Regions from separate parts of the Mesorhizobium sp. M0761 genome, predicted to be linked through region 3. Evidence: predicted binding sites of a transcription regulator. Region 3 holds the regulator's gene; each other region holds the start of a gene.

Region 1 (5,672 bases), on a different contig from region 3:
GCATGGCGCGTTCCGCCTTTTTCACTAGGACTCACTATGCGCCGACCGGCTGTCCGTCCCTGCGGCGGATGGCGACGACGGAAGGTCGCGGCAACTGGCCGTCTTTGAAATCGGGCCATAGCGTCTGCGCCTTGTCGAGCGTCTCGGCATCTTCCGCAGGGTGCTGCACCGACAGGAACAAAGTCGTGCCGTCCGGCGTGAAGCACGGGCCGGTCGCTTCGGCGCCGTGCGGGCAGGTGAACAGCAGCTTCGGCAGGCCGCGCGCCGCACCTTCGGTGTCGACGCCATAGACGCCGTCCGGCAGGTCGAAATCATTGGCGCCGTCCGTCGCCACCCACAGCCGCCCCGCCGGGTCGAAGGTGATGTTGTCGGGGCAGACGAACCAGCCATTGTCCGACGTGTCCGGATGAAAAGTGGCGCCGACCTTGGCATCTTTCGGGTTGCCGCAGAGCACGAACAGGTCCCAGGCATACTTTTCCGCCGTGTGGTCGGCATCCGCGCCGCGGCCGCCGGGCGGGATCAGTTCGACAATATGGCCCCAGAGATTTTCCGGCCGCGTGTTGGCCGGATTGACCTTTGACTGGTCGCGCTTCTTGTTCTTGGTCATCACCGCATAGACGCGGCCGGTCACCGGATTGGTCTCGATGTCCTCGGGCCGGTCCATCGGCGTGGCGCCGAGCGCATCTGCCGCAAACCGCGTCTTCAACAGCACCTCGGCCTGGTCGGCAAAACCGTTCTCGACGGTAAGCTTGCCCTGGCCGTGCACCAACGGCAGCCACGTCATCGAGCCATCGGCATCGAAGCGGGCGACCGACAGCACGCCATCGTCGAGCAGATCGGCGCCGGAGGCCGGGTTGGCCTTGTCATAGGCCTTGGCCGAGACGAAGCGGTACATATATTCGAAATAGTCGTCGTCACCCATATAGACGACAACGCGGCCGTCCTTGTTGAGGACCACGGTCGAGGCCTCATGCGACATGCGGCCAAGTGCCGTGCGCTTCACCGGCCTGGACTGAGGATCGTAAGGGTCGATCTCGACCACCCAGTCGAAGCGGTTGGCCTCGTTCGGTTCCTTGTCGAGGTTGAAGCGGTCATGGAAGCGGCCGCGGCCATAGATGTCGGAGCCGTCGAAGCCGTAACGGTCGAGCAGGTCGGCAGTCGGCGCCTTTTTCGGGTCGCCGCCGAAAATGTCGGACACGCCTTCCTCGCAGGTCAGCACCGTACCCCAGGGGGTGAAACCGCCGCTGCAATTATAGCTGGTGCCGAGCACTTTCGTGCCAGTCGGGTCGGCCGAAGTTTTCATCAGCGCATGGCCGGCAACCGGTCCGGAAACGGTCATTTCGGTGTTGGCGGTGATGCGGCGGTTGAGCGGGCTGTCCGCCACGGTTTCCCACTTGCCGTCCTTCACCTGCACCTCGAGGATCGAATGGCCCATCGCGGCCATGCCGAGATTGACCTGTTCCCTGGTCATCGTCTTGCCGGCATCGCCCTCGGTCATCCCCGGAAACATCACATTGGGCGAGATGTATTCGTTGTTGACGCAGAGCAGGCCATGATCGGAATTCACCGTGCCCTTGGGCAGCGGCATGAAGGCGATGTAGTCGCAATTGTAGCCGAAGCGCTTTTCCTGTTCCTCCGCCGCGACCTTGTTGCCGTCGAATTCGGCGAGGCCGGCTGCAAGCGGGTCGCCCCAGCGCGCGACGATGGTCGTCTCATAGCCTTCGGCGGCGGCATGGGTCTTGTCGTAGACCCGCTTCAGCTCGGGAAAGCCGAGCGTCGACTGCGCTGCGGCGGCATGCGTTTCGCCGGCAAACAAGGAGCCGACAAAGCTGCCGCCGGCAATCAGCGCGCCGGAGGCGAGGCTGCCTTTCAAAAGAGACCGGCGCGAGACGCGCTCGGCAATGATTTCGCGGATGACGGGGGAGGATGAAGACGGTGTATTGGCCATGGTGTCTGCCTCTCAGGGTGGATGTTACGGCGCACCGTTGCCCTAGTCTGCTTAGGCAACATTCACATGACATAAGAGGAAGGTTTTGCCGCAACGGGGCGCGGCACTACGCATCGCTCAGCCCTTGGTGCAGGTCGAGGCGGTGAAGGCGCCGTCGGGCTGCTTCAGAATGATGTCGAATGACGGGGCGGTCTCGCCGTCCAGTGTTGCCTGTGTCATGGAGACGGAGTTGCCACCGGTGGTATAGCCGCCCAGCGGCCCGAGCCAGGTGATCTCGCCATTGGCGTTCATCTGATAGTTGTAGCCTTGCAGCGCCGTTCCGAACGTCACCGGGCCGGTATAGACATTGCCCTTGATAGTGATGTCGCCGAGGTTGAGGAAGGCGCCGAGCAAATAGACCTCGCAATGATAGGTGCCGTCAGGAAGTTTGCCCTCGCTGAAATCGGCGCGCGCGGCGCCGCTCGTTGCCATCAGCAGCAGGATGCAGGAAATGCGTGAGATGCGAGATGTCATGACGTCTCTCTTTTGAAGGGCGAGCTTGCCCTATTTTTGCGCGGTGCCGCAACATTGTTCGCCCGGAACCCACGGCCGGAGATCAAAAACTAGGCATTTGTCTCAATTGGGCGAAAATTAGGCAAAAGTGGTGTGCGCTGCGCAAATTTGCCTCAATCAATTTTTACCGGCTGCCTTTTTGTTTCTCCAGGCTAATATACCAACCGGCTGATAACGCTCGGCTATTCCATCTTTGTGAGCGGCGCCTTCGCGTTTGGCACGGCAGTTGCTTTGCATTGTCGCGGTGCAATCAAACAGCTTGGGAGTCTTCGGTATGAGGGGTAATTTCTCCACAATAACAAAAATGTTTTCGGCGGGCGTGATCGCCGCCGGCCTGTCGATGTCGTCTCCGGCCAAGGCCGCCGAAGACACGATCAAGGTCGGCATTCTGCATTCGCTATCGGGGACCATGGCGATTTCGGAGACGACGCTGAAAGACGCCATGCTGATGCTCATCGAAGAGCAGAATGCCAAGGGCGGTCTGCTCGGCAAGAAGCTCGAGGCGGTCGTTGTCGATCCGGCCTCCAACTGGCCGCTCTTTGCCGAAAAGGCGCGCGAGCTGATCTCGAAGGACAAGGTCGCCGCCGTGTTCGGCTGCTGGACCTCGGTGTCGCGCAAATCGGTGTTGCCGGTGTTCTCGGAACTCGACAACATCCTGTTCTACCCCGTCCAGTATGAGGGCGAGGAAAGCGAGCGCAACGTGTTCTACACCGGCGCCGCCCCGAACCAGCAGGCGATTCCTGCCGTCGATTATCTCATGAGCGAGGACGGTGGCTCGGTGAAGCGCTGGGTGCTGGAAGGCACCGACTACGTCTATCCCCGAACCACCAACAAAATCCTCGAGGCCTATCTGAAGGCCAAGGGCGTCGCCGCCGAAGACATCATGGTCAACTACACGCCGTTCGGCTTCTCCGACTGGCAGACCGAAGTCTCCGCAATCAAGAAATTCGGCTCGGCCGGCAAGAAGACCGCCGTCGTCTCGACCGTCAATGGCGACGCCAACGTTCCGTTCTACAAGGAACTCGGCAACCAGGGCATCAAGGCCGAGGACATCCCGGTCATGGCCTTTTCGGTCGGTGAGGAAGAACTGGCCGGTCTCGATACCGCGCCGCTGGTCGGCCATCTCGCTGCCTGGAACTATTTCGAGAGCGTCGACACACCCGAAAACAAGAAGTTCATCGCCGACTGGCACAAGTTCATCAAGAATGACAAGCGCACCACCAACGACCCGATGGAAGCTCACTATATCGGCTTCAACATGTGGGTGAAGGCGGTCGAAAAGGCTGGCACCACCGATCCCGACAAGGTCATCGACGCCATGGTCGGCGTGTCCGTGCCGAACCTCACCGGCGGCTATTCGACCATGATGCCGAACCATCACATCACCAAGCCGGTGCTGATCGGCGAGATCCAGGCCGACGGCCAGTTCGAGACCGTGTCGCAGACGCCCGGCCTCGTGATGGGCGACGAATGGTCCGACTATCTGCCCGATTCCAAGGACCTGATTTCGGATTGGCGCGCGCCTCTGTCCTGCGGCAACTTCAACGTTGCCACCGGCAAATGCGGCGGCAAGGGCACGAACTGATCCCTCCCGGGACTGACCGATCGTGGACGCGTCCACGATCGGTACCGCCAAGCGTCCGGGCGCTTCAGCCCGCCCGGACGCGGAATTTCCCCACAGAAGAGTATCTGAACGGATGATCCTGTTGCGCACTCTCGGCCTCATGCTGGTGTTCCTGGTGGCAAGCCTATTGCCGTCGAACGCAGCCGAAGCCGATCTGCGCGCCATCGTCGCCAAATTCGCCACGGGCACGGGCTTTGCCGCCACTGAGGCCGTCGTGCGCGAACTTGCCGCCACCGGCGATCCGCTGGTTGAACGGCCGCTTGCAGCGCTCGCCGAAGGCAACCTTTACATCCGTAAAGCCGATTCAGCCGTCTTCGTCGGCAGTGAGGCCGCCGACAGCGTCACGCTGCTCGACCCGCTGAGTGGCGAGAAAGCCGGCGACGCCCCCAAGGCCGACATCACGAAGATCAAGGTCAACAACACGCTGCGTCGTGTCATCCGAGATGCGCTGGGAACGCTGACGTTGCGCGCGAAAGATCCTTCTGTCCGCATCGCCGCCGCCGACACCATGTTCAAGACCCCCGATGCCGCCAATATCGAGCCGCTCGATGCAGCCATCGCCGCCGAGACCGACGCCAAGGTCAAGGCATTGTTCGAACAGGCGCGCGCGGCATCGGTGCTGGTCTCCGACAAGCCGGAGGCCGACAAGCTTGCCGCCATTGCCCTGATCGGCGCGCGCGGCGACCGCGACGCGGTCTCGCTGCTCACCGCGGTCGAGGCCAATGCGCAAGGCGCGGTCAAGGATGCCGCGACGGCGGCAATCGCCAGCATCAATTCGAGCCTGGCGCTGTGGGATGCCGGCCAGAACATATGGTACGGCATCTCGCTTGGCTCGGTGCTGCTGCTGGCCGCCATCGGTCTCGCCATCACCTTCGGCGTCATGGGCGTCATCAACATGGCGCATGGCGAGATGGTGATGCTCGGCGCCTACACCACCTTCGTCGTCCAGCAGGTGATCCGAACCTCATTCCCCGGCCTGTTCGACTGGTCGCTGGTGATCGCGCTGCCGCTCGCCTTCCTGGTTGCCGCTTCCGTCGGCCTGATCATCGAGCGCGGCGTCATCCGTTTCCTCTACGGCCGGCCGCTGGAAACGCTGCTCGCAACCTGGGGCGTCTCGCTTGTCCTGCAGCAGGCGGTGCGCTCGATCTTCGGACCGACCAACCAGGAGGTCGGCAACCCCTCCTGGATGTCGGGATCGTTCGATGTCGGCCAACTCGCCGTCACCTGGAACCGCCTCTGGATCCTGGTCTTCGCGCTCACCGTCTTCGGCGTGCTGCTCTTTGTTATGAAGCGCACGCCCTGGGGCCTTCAGATGCGCGCCGTCACCGCCAACCGCCGCATGGCCGCCTCGATGGGCATCAGGACGCCTTGGGTCGATGCGCTGACCTTTGCGCTCGGCTCCGGCATTGCCGGCATTGCCGGCGTCGCGCTCAGCCAGATCGACAATGTCTCGCCCAATCTCGGCCGCGGCTACATCATCGACAGCTTCATGGTCGTGGTCTTCGGCGGCGTCGGCAATCTCTGGGGCACGCTGGTCGGCGCCTTCTC
Region 2 (5,672 bases), on a different contig from region 3:
GGCGGGCTGCTGGTGACGCTGAGCCTGTCCTTTGTCGGCATTGCCGTGTCGCTGCCGATGGGCATCGTGCTGGCGCTCGGCCGGCGCTCCAAGATGCCGATCGTCAAGACACTGTGCGTGGTCTTCATCGAGTTCGTTCGCGGCATCCCGCTGATCACCGTTCTGTTCTTTGCCAGCGTCATGCTGCCGCTGTTTCTGCCCGCCGGGGTTTCGTTCGACAAATATCTCAGGGCGCTGATCGGCGTCTCGCTGTTTGCCGCCGCCTATATGGCGGAAGTGGTGCGCGGCGGCCTGCAGGCGATCCCCAAGGGCCAGTATGAGGGTGCGGATTCGCTTGGCCTGGGCTACTGGCAGAAGATGGTGCTGATCGTGCTGCCGCAGGCACTGAAGCTGGTCATCCCCGGCATCGTCAACACCTTCATCGGTATGTTCAAGGACACAAGCCTCGTCATCATCATCTCGATGTTTGACCTGCTTGGCGTCGTCAAGCAGAACTTCTCGGACGCCAATTGGGCGACGCCACAGACCGCGAGATCCGGTCTCATCTTTGCAGCCTTCGTCTTCTGGCTGTTCTGCTTCGGCATGTCGCGCTATTCGATGTATACGGAACGCCGGCTCGACACCGGCCACAAACGTTGATGCATGTCGCCCAAAAGTGTTTAGCGGTTTTGGGACAACGACATGCATCATAGCTAAAAGACAGAACAAAAAAGGGGAACCTGCCATGGTCATAGAAAACGCCGTCAGCGCCGAAGAGATCAAGGTCGATGCCAAGAAGATGCACATCTCGACCACCGATGTCGCAATCGACATCATCGGCATGCACAAATGGTATGGCGAGTTCCATGTGCTGAAGGACATCAACCTCAAGGTGATGCGCGGCGAGCGCATCGTCATCTGCGGTCCTTCGGGCTCGGGCAAATCGACCATGATCCGCTGCATCAACCGGCTGGAAGAGCACCAGAAGGGCAAGATCATCGTCGACGGCAAGGAACTCACCAACGATCTCAAGAAGATCGACGAGGTGCGCCGCGAGGTCGGCATGGTGTTCCAGCACTTCAACCTGTTCCCGCATCTGACCATCCTGGAGAACTGCACATTGGCACCGATCTGGGTGCGCAAGACGCCGAAGAAGCAGGCCGAGGAAATCGCCATGCACTTCCTCAAGCGCGTCAAGATCCCCGAACAGGCCAACAAATATCCGGGCCAGCTGTCGGGCGGCCAACAGCAGCGCGTGGCGATCGCGCGTTCGCTGTGCATGAACCCGCGCATCATGCTGTTCGATGAGCCGACCTCGGCGCTCGATCCAGAAATGATCAAGGAAGTGCTGGAGACGATGGTGGGCCTTGCCGAGGAAGGCATGACCATGCTGTGCGTCACCCACGAAATGGGCTTTGCCCGCAAGGTCGCCAACCGGGTGATCTTCATGGATCAGGGCCAGATCGTCGAACAGAACACGCCGGCCGAGTTCTTCGACCATCCGCGCCACGAGCGCACCAAGCTGTTTCTGTCGCAGATCCTGCACTGAGCATTTTCATGCGAACCAAAAGAGCCCGGCCGTAATGCGGCCGGGCTCTTTTGCTATCTGGGGTCGGGGTTGATCTTCTCCATTGAAACACAAAGCCGCCGCCGCATGAGAAAAGCCCTGCGTTTCGTGGCCATGCTGATTATCGTGGTCGCGCTCGCTGCCACGCTCGGCACGCTGGTGCCGCGTCCGCTGTGGCCGGCGTCAGCGGCGGGTGAGGGCACGCGCCATATTCTGGTGCTGGAGAATCCGATCCACACCGACATCGCCATTCCCGTCGATGACGAGGTGCGCCGGCGCTTCCATTTCCTGGTCGCTGCCGGCATCCCTGTCGACGCCCCGGAAGTGCGCTACATCGTCTTTGGCTGGGGCGGCCGGGCCTTCTATCTGGAGACGCCGAGCTGGTCGCAGCTGAAAGCAGTGCCCGTCCTCAAGGCGCTGACACTGGACGCCTCGGTCATGCATGTCGATATCGCCGGGACCATCGCCGAGCCGCACCCTGCTGTCACCGGTTTCGACATCGATGAGGAACGTTTTGCAGCGCTGCTCAACTATATCGACGCGAGTTTCCAGCAAGGGCCGCATGGTCCGGTCGTCATCGAGAACGCCGCCTATTCCAGCTTCGACCGCTTCTTCGAGGCGAACGGCCAATTCAACGCGCTTGTCGGCTGTAACACCTGGACAGCCGCCGGCCTGCGCACCGCCGGCCTGCGCACCGGCTGGTGGAACCCGCTGCCGGCCTCGCTGGGATTTTCAATGCGGTTTTATAACTAGCAGTCCTTCATCGCACCGCGACAGTGTTGGATCTTTTGAAGTCAGCGGGACAGCACCCCCCTCTGGCCAGCCGGCCATCTCCCCCGCAAGGGGGGAGATCAGCCGTTTTGCCCGCGGCGCTCCTGCTGCAACGCCGGCGATTTTGGCGAAGGCGACGGCGACACCAATCTCCCCCCTTGCGGGGGAGATGTCCGGCAGGACAGAGGGGGGTGGGAAGGATCGCTACGTCGACGATCTGGACTGCCGAGTGTCCGCTCGCCATCCATAGAGCCAGTCGAGGTCGGCGGCGAGCTTGTCAGGCGAGCGCATGGCCAGGAACAGATTGCGGGCGATCGCCACCGGGCCGGCAGCATGCCAGGCGAGGCGGTTTACGGCCCCACGACGCGCGGCCTTGGCGACACGCGGCCGCCGAAGATTTTCCCAGATTTGAAAACTTCTGGGCAGATCGCCAGGGAAATCGGCGATAGCGTCGGCAAGCGTGATGGCATCTTCGATCGCCATTGCCGCGCCCTGTGCGGCAAACGGCGTCATCGCATGCGCGGCGTCGCCGATCAGCGCGATGCCCTGCGGGCTCGTCCACCGCTGTTGTTCGACGGTATGGATCGGAAAGGCCGTCCATGGGCCGGCCAGTGCCACAAGCTTCGTCAGGCCCGGCGCGGTGCCGCGCAGGGCAGCCGTGAGGATCGCGGGATCGGCATGGCCCGACCAACCTTCGGCCATGCGCTCACCCTTGGTGAAGGCGGCGAGATTGAAGGTCCGGCCTTTGCTGACGGGGTAGGCGACCATGTGGAAGCCAGGATGCAGGAACGTGGTGACGCAGTCGGCGGCGCCGATCGCGGCAAAGGCTTCTCCGGCCGCACCGTCGGCTGCGATTGTAGCCCGCCAGGCGAGTTCGCCCGAAAAACGGCTTTTGACGAAGTCCTCGCCTGCGAGTTGCGCCCGGACCGCCGACCAGACGCCGTCGGCGCCGACCAGCAGTTTGCCGCGTGCCTCGATCTCGCGGCCGTCCACTTCGGCGGTCACGGCGACATATTGCGCGTCTTTGACGATGCCGGTCACGTGGGCGCCGGTGATGAACTCAATCTCCGGCCGTTCGGCCATTTGCGCCAGCAGCGCTGCCTGCAGATCGGCGCGGTGAGCGACGAGATAAGGCGCCTGCCAGCGCGCTTCGGCGGCTTGCCCAAGCGGTACCCGCGCCAGTTCGCGCAGCGTCCCGGCGTCCTTGAGCACGACCGCTTCCGGCCGCAACGCTGCGGGCAGCAGTCGGTCGAGCACGCCGAGTTTTCCAAGAATGCGTGTTGCGTTGGGCGAAAGCTGGATGCCGGCGCCGGCCGCTTCTAGGTGCTGTGCCTGTTCGATCAGCTTTACCGGATAACCCCGTCCGGCGAAGGCAAGGGCAGCGGTCAGCCCGGCGATGCCGGCCCCGGCGATTATGACCTGCCGGGACCTGATGTCTTCCATCGGGCTTGTCGCGGAAGGATCAGGCGGCCTGGTCGATATAAAGGCAACCAGCCGGCAGCGTTTCCGTCGCCCTCAGCTTCGCCGAATAGCGGTAGAGCGTCGAGCAGTAGGGACAGACCTTTTCATTGTCGTCGCCCATGTCGAGGAACACGTGTGGATGGTCGAAGGGCGGGTTGGCGCCGGTGCACATGAATTCCTTGACGCCGATGTCGATTGCCGGATGGCCCGCATCGTTCTGGAAGTGGGGAATGGAACCGCCTGCCATCGTCGTCTCCTTGATCTCGTCGAAAAGCATCTGGAACATAACAGGCCTGTTTGCAAGATCGATGAAATGAAACTGTCGCAAAAGCCTGTCAGAGGATACGGTGAGCCGGTTAAGTGCATGTCCCTGAAATCGGAATGGTTTTCGCCGAAGGGCCATGCGTCACAAAAGCGTGTTAGAGGCATGGCACGTCCAGCGGCGCTCCAAGGGACGGTTGGCGGGGAAGAGCAGGAACCATGAACGAACTGAAGCCGGTGCAGAGCGAATTCATCAATGTCGAGGTGGCGAGCCCCGAGGGCGGCAACCCCGATCGGTTCGTCAACCGTGAGTTCTCCTGGCTGCAGTTCAACCGGCGTGTGCTCGAGGAATCGCAGAACGAGCACCATCCGCTGCTCGAACGCGTCCGTTTCCTGTCGATTTCGGCCGCCAATCTCGATGAATTCTTCATGGTCCGCGTCGCCGGCCTTGCGGGCCAGGTGCGCGAAGGCATTGCGCTCAAGAGCCCCGACGGCCGCACGCCGGAGCAGCAGCTGGAACAATTGCTGCGCGAGGTCGAGCGGCTGCAGGAGGACCAGCAGAACAGCCTTTCAGCGCTGATGCTGCTGCTCAACAAGGAAGGCATAGAGAGCATCACCCGCGATGCACTAACCAAGGATGAGAAAGTCTGGCTGGAAGACCATTTCCAGGACCAGGTCTTCCCGGTCCTGACTCCACTGTCGATCGACCCGGCGCATCCGTTTCCGTTCATTCCCAATCTCGGCTTCTCGATGGCGCTGCAATTGCGCCATCGCAAGAATGGCGAGGAGATGAGCGCGCTTCTGCGCCTGCCGGTGGCGCTGAAGCGCTTCATCCGTCTGCCCGACCGCAAGCAGCACGTTCGCTTCATTCCACTGGAGGAGGCTGTCGGCCTCTATATCGGCAAGCTGTTCCCCGGCTATGAGGTCAAGGGTTCAGGCACCTTCCGCATCATCCGGGACAGCGATATCGAGGTCGAGGAAGAGTCGGAAGATCTCGTGCGCCTGTTCGAGACGGCGCTGAAGCGCCGCCGCCGCGGTTCGGTCATCCGCATCGAATTCGACAAGTCGATGCCCGGCGAATTGCGCGAGTTCGTCGCCGGCGAGCTTGGAGTCTCTTCGAGCCGCATCAGCGTTCTGACCGGCCCGCTGGCGCTCAGCCAGATTTCCGAGATCGTCGCCGTGCCGCGCGACGACCTGAAGTTCACCCCCTACAATCCGCGCTTTCCCGAGCGCATCCGCGAGCATGGCGGCGACTGTTTCGCGGCCATCCGCGAGAAGGACATCGTCGTCCACCACCCCTATGAATCCTTTGACGTTGTGGTCCAATTCCTGCGCCAGGCGATGGCCGACCCGGAGGTGGTGGCGATCAAGCAGACGCTCTACCGCACCTCCAACGACAGCCCGATCGTGCGCGCCTTGGTCGACGCGGCCGAGGCCGGCAAGTCGGTAACCGCCCTGGTCGAGCTCAAGGCGCGCTTCGACGAGGAAGCCAACATCCGCTGGGCGCGCGACCTCGAACGCGCCGGCGTTCAGGTCGTGTTCGGCTTCCTCGAACTCAAAACCCATGCGAAAATGTCGCTAGTAGTGCGGCGCGAGGACGGCAAGCTGCGCAACTATGTGCATCTCGGCACCG
Region 3 (5,672 bases):
GCCGGCCAGCCGTCGCGGACCGAGATTGCGGCGACCACCGGCCTCAGCCACTCGACCATATCGGCAATCTCGTCTGATCTGATTCAAGAAGGCATCCTGATTGAAGGCAAACCTGGCGAGACCGGCGCACTGAAACGCGGCCGGCCGCAGGTGGGCCTTGGTCTCAACCCGGAAGCGGCGGCGGTGATGACCGTCGTGCTGTCGCTCAATTTCCTGTCCGTCACCGTCATCGACTATGCCGGCCACGTCGTCGCCGAGGAACAGCGCCGGCTGGACACGCTGACCAAGCCGCGCGACGAGCTGATTGGCGAATGCGTAGCAATCGTCCGGCGGCGGCTTGAGGATCCCGACCTCGATGTCCAGAGCATCGCCCGCATTGCCATGGGCATCCAGGGCATCACCGATTCGCAGGCGCGCGCCATGCTGTGGTCGCCGATCACGCCACTGACCGACATTGCCTTCGCCGACATGTTGGAAGCGGAATTCGGCATTCCGGCCACCATGGAGAACGACTGCAATATGATGGCGGTGGCGCTGCAATGGCGCCAGCCCGAGCGCTACCGCGACAACTTTATCGCCATCCTCTTGTCGCACGGCATCGGCATGGGACTGGTGCTGAAAGGCGAACTGTTCACCGGCACCCATTCCTCGGGCGGCGAGTTCGGCCACATGATCCACCGTCCGGGCGGCGCGCTCTGCCGCTGCGGGCGGCGCGGCTGCGTCGAGGCCTATGCCGGAAACTACGCCATCTGGCGCAGCGCCAAAATGATGGGCGAGGATGCCGAGCCGGTCGATATCGGCGACGCTGATATGCGCGCACTCGCCGCGCGCGCCCGCGAAACCGATGGCCCGGAGCGCGAAGCCTATCGCAGGGCCGGTGAGGCGCTCGGCTTCGGCCTCGGCAGCCTGTTTGCTCTGATCGATCCGGCACCCGTCGCCATGGTCGGCGTCAGCGCCGCCGCCTTCGACCTGATCGAACCGGCATTGCGCGAAGCGATCGCCCAGACTGCCGGCGGCCAGCACTCGAAATCGATCTCCTTCGACACCGAGCCCAACGAGCTGCCGCTGATCCGCGAAGGCTGCGCCATGCGCGCGCTCGGCTTCGTCGACCAGGAGATTTTCGCGCCGGGCATTCAGGCGAAATCCGGCAAGCATGTCGCCTGAATGGCCGGCAACGGCGCGACGCGCAGCATCCTAGTCTTCCCTGATAGCGTAGCCGGCGCCGCGAATGGTACGGATGACATCCGGCATGCGGCCATTGTTGACGGCCTTGCGCAGCCGCCCGACATGCACGTCGACGGTTCGCTCGTCTATATAGATCGTCTCGCCCCAGACATTGTCGAGCAGTTGGCTGCGCGAGAACACGCGGCCGGGATGGCGCATCATGAATTCGAGCAGCCGGAACTCGGTCGGTCCGAGCCTGATCTCGCTCTTCTTGCGGTAGACCCGGTGCGATTCTCGATCGAGCACGATGTCGCCGACCTTGAGCACGCTCGACAGCACTTCCGGCTTGGCGCGGCGCAGCAGCGCTTTCACGCGCGCCATGAACTCCGGCGTCGAGAATGGCTTGACCAGATAGTCGTCGGCACCGGTGGACAGGCCGCGCACGCGGTCGCTTTCCTCACCGCGCGCGGTCAGCATGATGATCGGCAGCCGCTCGGTTTCGGGCCGCACTCTAAGCCGCCGGCAGAGCTCGATGCCGGAAACAGCCGGCACCATCCAGTCGAGCACCAGGAGATCGGGCACGTTTTCCTGCAGGCGGATCTCGGCCTCGTCGCCGCGTGTCACCACCTCGACCTGATAGCCTTCGGATTCGAGGTTGTAGCGGAGGAGCACGCCTAGTGGCTCCTCGTCCTCCACGACCATGATGCGTGGCGCGATCATAGGCAGTTCACCCTCATCAGGCCGGCGTGGCCATCGCCGTCTCGTCCTGCTTCGGACGATTGGCGGGCAATTGCTGGCCGGTCAGCACATAATACGCATTTTCGGCGATGTTGGTGACATGATCGCCGATGCGCTCAAGATTCTTGGCGCAGAACAAGAGATGCGTGCAGGCGGTGATGTTGCGAGGGTCTTCCATCATGTAGGTCAAGAGCTCACGAAACACGGACGTGTATTTGACGTCGATGCGCTCGTCGTTATTCCTGAGTTTTGCAAGCGCTGCCGCATCGGTGGCGGCATATTCCTCGACGACGCCTTGCACCTGGATCAGCACCAGTTGCGCCATGGCGTCGATGGAGTGCGAGAGGTCGCGCGGCGTGACGCTCAAGCCCACGGTGCCGACGCGTTTGGCGATGTTCTTGGCGAGGTCGCCGATGCGCTCGAGGTCGCCCGCCATGCGGATCGAGCCGACCACGGCGCGCAGATCGTTGGCCATCGGCTGGCGCTTGGCGATCAGCGTGATGGCGCGGTCGTCCAGTTCGCGCTGGCGCGCATCCATGATGGCGTCGTCGGACACGACACGCTGTGCCAGCGCATTGTCCGAATTGAGCAGCGCCCTCGTCGAGCCGCTGACCATCGAGCCTGCCAGATCGCCCATGTCGCGGATCAGCTTGCTGATCTGCCCGAGCTCTTCATCGAAGGAGGCGACGGTATGTTCACCCATGATCTTGGTCCTCGTGCCTGAAAATTCACCCGCCGGACGGCTCAGCCGAAGCGGCCGGTAATGTAGTCCTGGGTGCGCTTGTCGTCGGGGTTGGTGAACATCTTGTCGGTGGCGCCCTCCTCGACGAGATAGCCGAGATGGAACATCGCTGTACGCTGCGACACGCGCGCCGCCTGCTGCATCGAGTGGGTGACGATGACGATCGTGTAGTTCTGGCGCAGTTCGTCGATCAGCTCCTCGACACGGGCGGTGGCGATCGGATCGAGCGCCGAGCAGGGCTCGTCCATCAGGATCACCTCCGGCGACACGGCGATGGCGCGCGCGATGCACAGGCGCTGCTGCTGGCCGCCGGACAGGCCGGTGCCGGGCTCCTGCAGGCGGTCCTTGACCTCGTTCCAGATCGCAGCCTTCTTCAGGCTCTGCTCGACGATCTGGTCCATGTCGGACTTGCGCTTGGCCAGCCCATGGATGCGCGGGCCGTAGGCGACGTTCTCGTAGATCGACTTCGGGAACGGGTTGGGTTTCTGGAACACCATGCCGACGCGGGCGCGCAGTTCGACGACATCGATGTTCTTGTCGTAGATGTCGTCTTCATCGAGCGTGATCTTGCCGGTCACCCGCGCCGAATCGATGGTGTCGTTCATGCGGTTGAGGCAGCGCAGGAAGGTCGACTTGCCGCAGCCGGACGGGCCGATCAGCGCCGTCACCTGGTTCTGGCGGACGTCGAGATTGACGTCGAACAACGCCTGCTTCTCGCCGTAGAAGACGCCGACCTTGTCGCCGCGCATCTTGATGACTTCGTTCGACTTGGCGTTCATTTTGTCGCCCACTGCATTCTCAAGGGACTGTTCGGTCATGATGTTCATACCAAATTGCCTTTTTTCTACCAGCGCCGCTCGAACCGGCGCCGGAGCACGATCGCGGTGATGTTCATGGCCATGAGGAAGACGAGCAGGATGATGATGGCGCCGGACATGCGCTCGACAAAAGCGCGCTCAGCCTCGTTTGCCCACATATAGATCTGAACCGGCAGCGCGGTCGCCGGATCGAAAGGCGTCGTCGGATAATCGGCGACGAAAGCGACCATGCCGATCAAGAGCAGCGGTGCTGTCTCGCCGAGCGCACGCGCCAGGCCGATGATGGTGCCGGTAAGGATGCCTGGGGCGGCAAGCGGCAGGATGTGATGGAACACCATCTGCATCTTGGAGGCGCCGAGACCTAGGGCCGCCGAGCGGATCGACGGCGGCACCGCGGCGAGGGCGGCGCGCGTGGCGATGATTATGGTCGGCAATGTCATCAAGGTCAGCACCAGGCCGCCGACGAAGGAAGCCGAGCGCGGCATGCCGAGGAAGTTGATGAACACGGCAAGGCCAAGCAGACCGAAGACGATCGACGGCACAGCCGCCAGATTGTTGATGTTGACTTCGATCAGGTCGGTGAAGCGGTTCTTCTTGGCGAACTCCTCCAGATAGATGGAGGCGGCGACGCCGATCGGCAGCGCCAGCAAAAGCACGATCACCATCATGTAGAACGAACCGATGATGGCCACGCCCATGCCCGACGTTTCGGGCCGGCTGGAGGCGCCATAGCTGAACAGGCCGGTGTTGAAATGCTCGGCCATCGCGCCATCGGCTTTGAGCTTGTTCATCCAGTCGATCTGCTGGTTGGATACCTTGCGGCGCGCTTCATCGACGCCGAGGTCGATCTGGCCCTTGAAGGCCGAGTCGAGATTGGCGGCGGCCAGGATGTCGACGTCACGCGTCGTGCCGATCACCGACGGATCGGCGGAGACGATGTCGCGCAGCTGGACGCGGGCGCCTTCCGACAGGAAGCCCTTGAGCTTCAGCATCATCGGCTTGTTGGCCGGATCGATGCCGAGCTTGGCCACCAGCGCGTTTTCGGCGAGCTTGGGATAGTTCGCCTTGATCAGCACGGTAGGGTCGGTCGCGCGCTTGCCGGAGGGATCGATCACCTTCTCGTCGAAGGTGACCGGCAGCGTCACCGTCGTCTGCCAGAAGGCGGTGTAGCCTTTCGAGACGATGGTGATCAACATGATGGCCAGGAACGCCAGGCCCACCGAGATCGCAATCACGCCATAGATGCGGAACCGGCGTTCGGCGGCGTAGCGCGCCTTCAGCCCGATGTCGCGGCGCGGACGCGCGACGGCACCCGCCATCGTGTCCAGGGGGATGTCGGTCATTCGTACTGCTCCCGGTACTTGCGCACGATGTAGAGGGCGACGATGTTCATCACCAGCGTCAGCGCGAACAGCGTCAGGCCGAGCGCGAAGGCGACCAGCGTCTGCGGCGAGTTGAACTCGAGGTCGCCGGTCAGCTGGTTGACAATCTTGACGGTGATGGTCGTCATCGCCTCGAACGGATTGGCCGTCAGATTGGCGGCGACGCCCGCCGCCAGCACGACGATCATCGTCTCGCCGATGGCGCGCGAGGCCGTCAACAGGATGGCGCCGACGATGCCGGGCAGTGCCGCCGGCAGGATCACCCGCTTGATCGTCTCGGAGCGCGTGGCACCGAGGCCGAGCGAGCCGTCACGCATTGCGCGCGGCACCGCGGTGATGATGTCGTCGGACAAAGAGGACACGACCGGGATCAGCATGACGCCCATCACCAGGCCGGCGGTGAAGATGCTCTGGCCCTGGATGAAGGGAGAGCCGCCGGTGAGGGCTGCCGAGAGGTCGCGCAGGAACGGTCCGAGCGTGACCACGGCGAAGATGCCGTAGACGATGGTCGGGATGCCGGCCAGCAGTTCAAGCGCGGGCTTGACCACCGACCGGACGCTGCGCGAGGCGTATTCGGACATGTAGACCGCCGACATCAGCCCGACCGGCACTGCGACCAGAAGCGCAACGGCGGCGATGTAGAGCGTGCCGGCGAGTAGCGGGATCAGGCCGAACTGACCCTGGCTGCCGCCGGAACCGGCGGCGGCGAAACGCGGATCCCACACCGTGCCGAAGAAGAAGCTCATCGGCGATACGCTTTCGAAGAAGGTGATTGTCTGGAACAGCATCGACAGCACGATGCCGACCGTGGTCAGGATGGCGATGGTC

The links. Region 3 encodes PhoB, which activates phosphate uptake and scavenging genes when phosphate is short. Its sites were predicted from a motif close to TGTCATNNANCTGTCAT; they were not measured.
Region 1: NKI32_RS09295 (PhoX family protein) is a predicted target of PhoB. The motif match lies at 2,004-2,020, and genes of this name have one in related genera.
Region 2: NKI32_RS16685 (RNA degradosome polyphosphate kinase) is a predicted target of PhoB. The motif match lies at 4,088-4,104, and genes of this name have one in related genera.

Annotation. Positions count from the first base shown of each region.
Region 1 is NZ_JAMYPF010000004.1:331,149-336,820, forward strand. Features, by position in the region: gene NKI32_RS09295 (PhoX family protein) at 35-1,948, opposite strand; gene NKI32_RS09300 (hypothetical protein) at 2,066-2,461, opposite strand; gene urtA (urea ABC transporter substrate-binding protein) at 2,775-4,085, shown strand; gene urtB (urea ABC transporter permease subunit UrtB) at 4,198-5,672, shown strand, end outside.
Region 2 is NZ_JAMYPF010000009.1:50,333-56,004, forward strand. Features, by position in the region: gene NKI32_RS16660 (amino acid ABC transporter permease) at 1-639, shown strand, start outside; gene NKI32_RS16665 (amino acid ABC transporter ATP-binding protein) at 725-1,528, shown strand; gene NKI32_RS16670 (TIGR02117 family protein) at 1,634-2,299, shown strand; gene NKI32_RS16675 (FAD-dependent monooxygenase) at 2,522-3,760, opposite strand; gene NKI32_RS16680 (zinc-finger domain-containing protein) at 3,780-4,025, opposite strand; gene NKI32_RS16685 (RNA degradosome polyphosphate kinase) at 4,259-5,672, shown strand, end outside.
Region 3 is NZ_JAMYPF010000006.1:324,336-330,007, reverse strand. Features, by position in the region: gene NKI32_RS13225 (ROK family protein) at 1-1,164, shown strand, start outside; gene phoB (phosphate regulon transcriptional regulator PhoB) at 1,195-1,884, opposite strand; gene phoU (phosphate signaling complex protein PhoU) at 1,901-2,605, opposite strand; gene pstB (phosphate ABC transporter ATP-binding protein PstB) at 2,647-3,471, opposite strand; gene pstA (phosphate ABC transporter permease PstA) at 3,489-4,805, opposite strand; gene pstC (phosphate ABC transporter permease subunit PstC) at 4,802-5,672, opposite strand, start outside.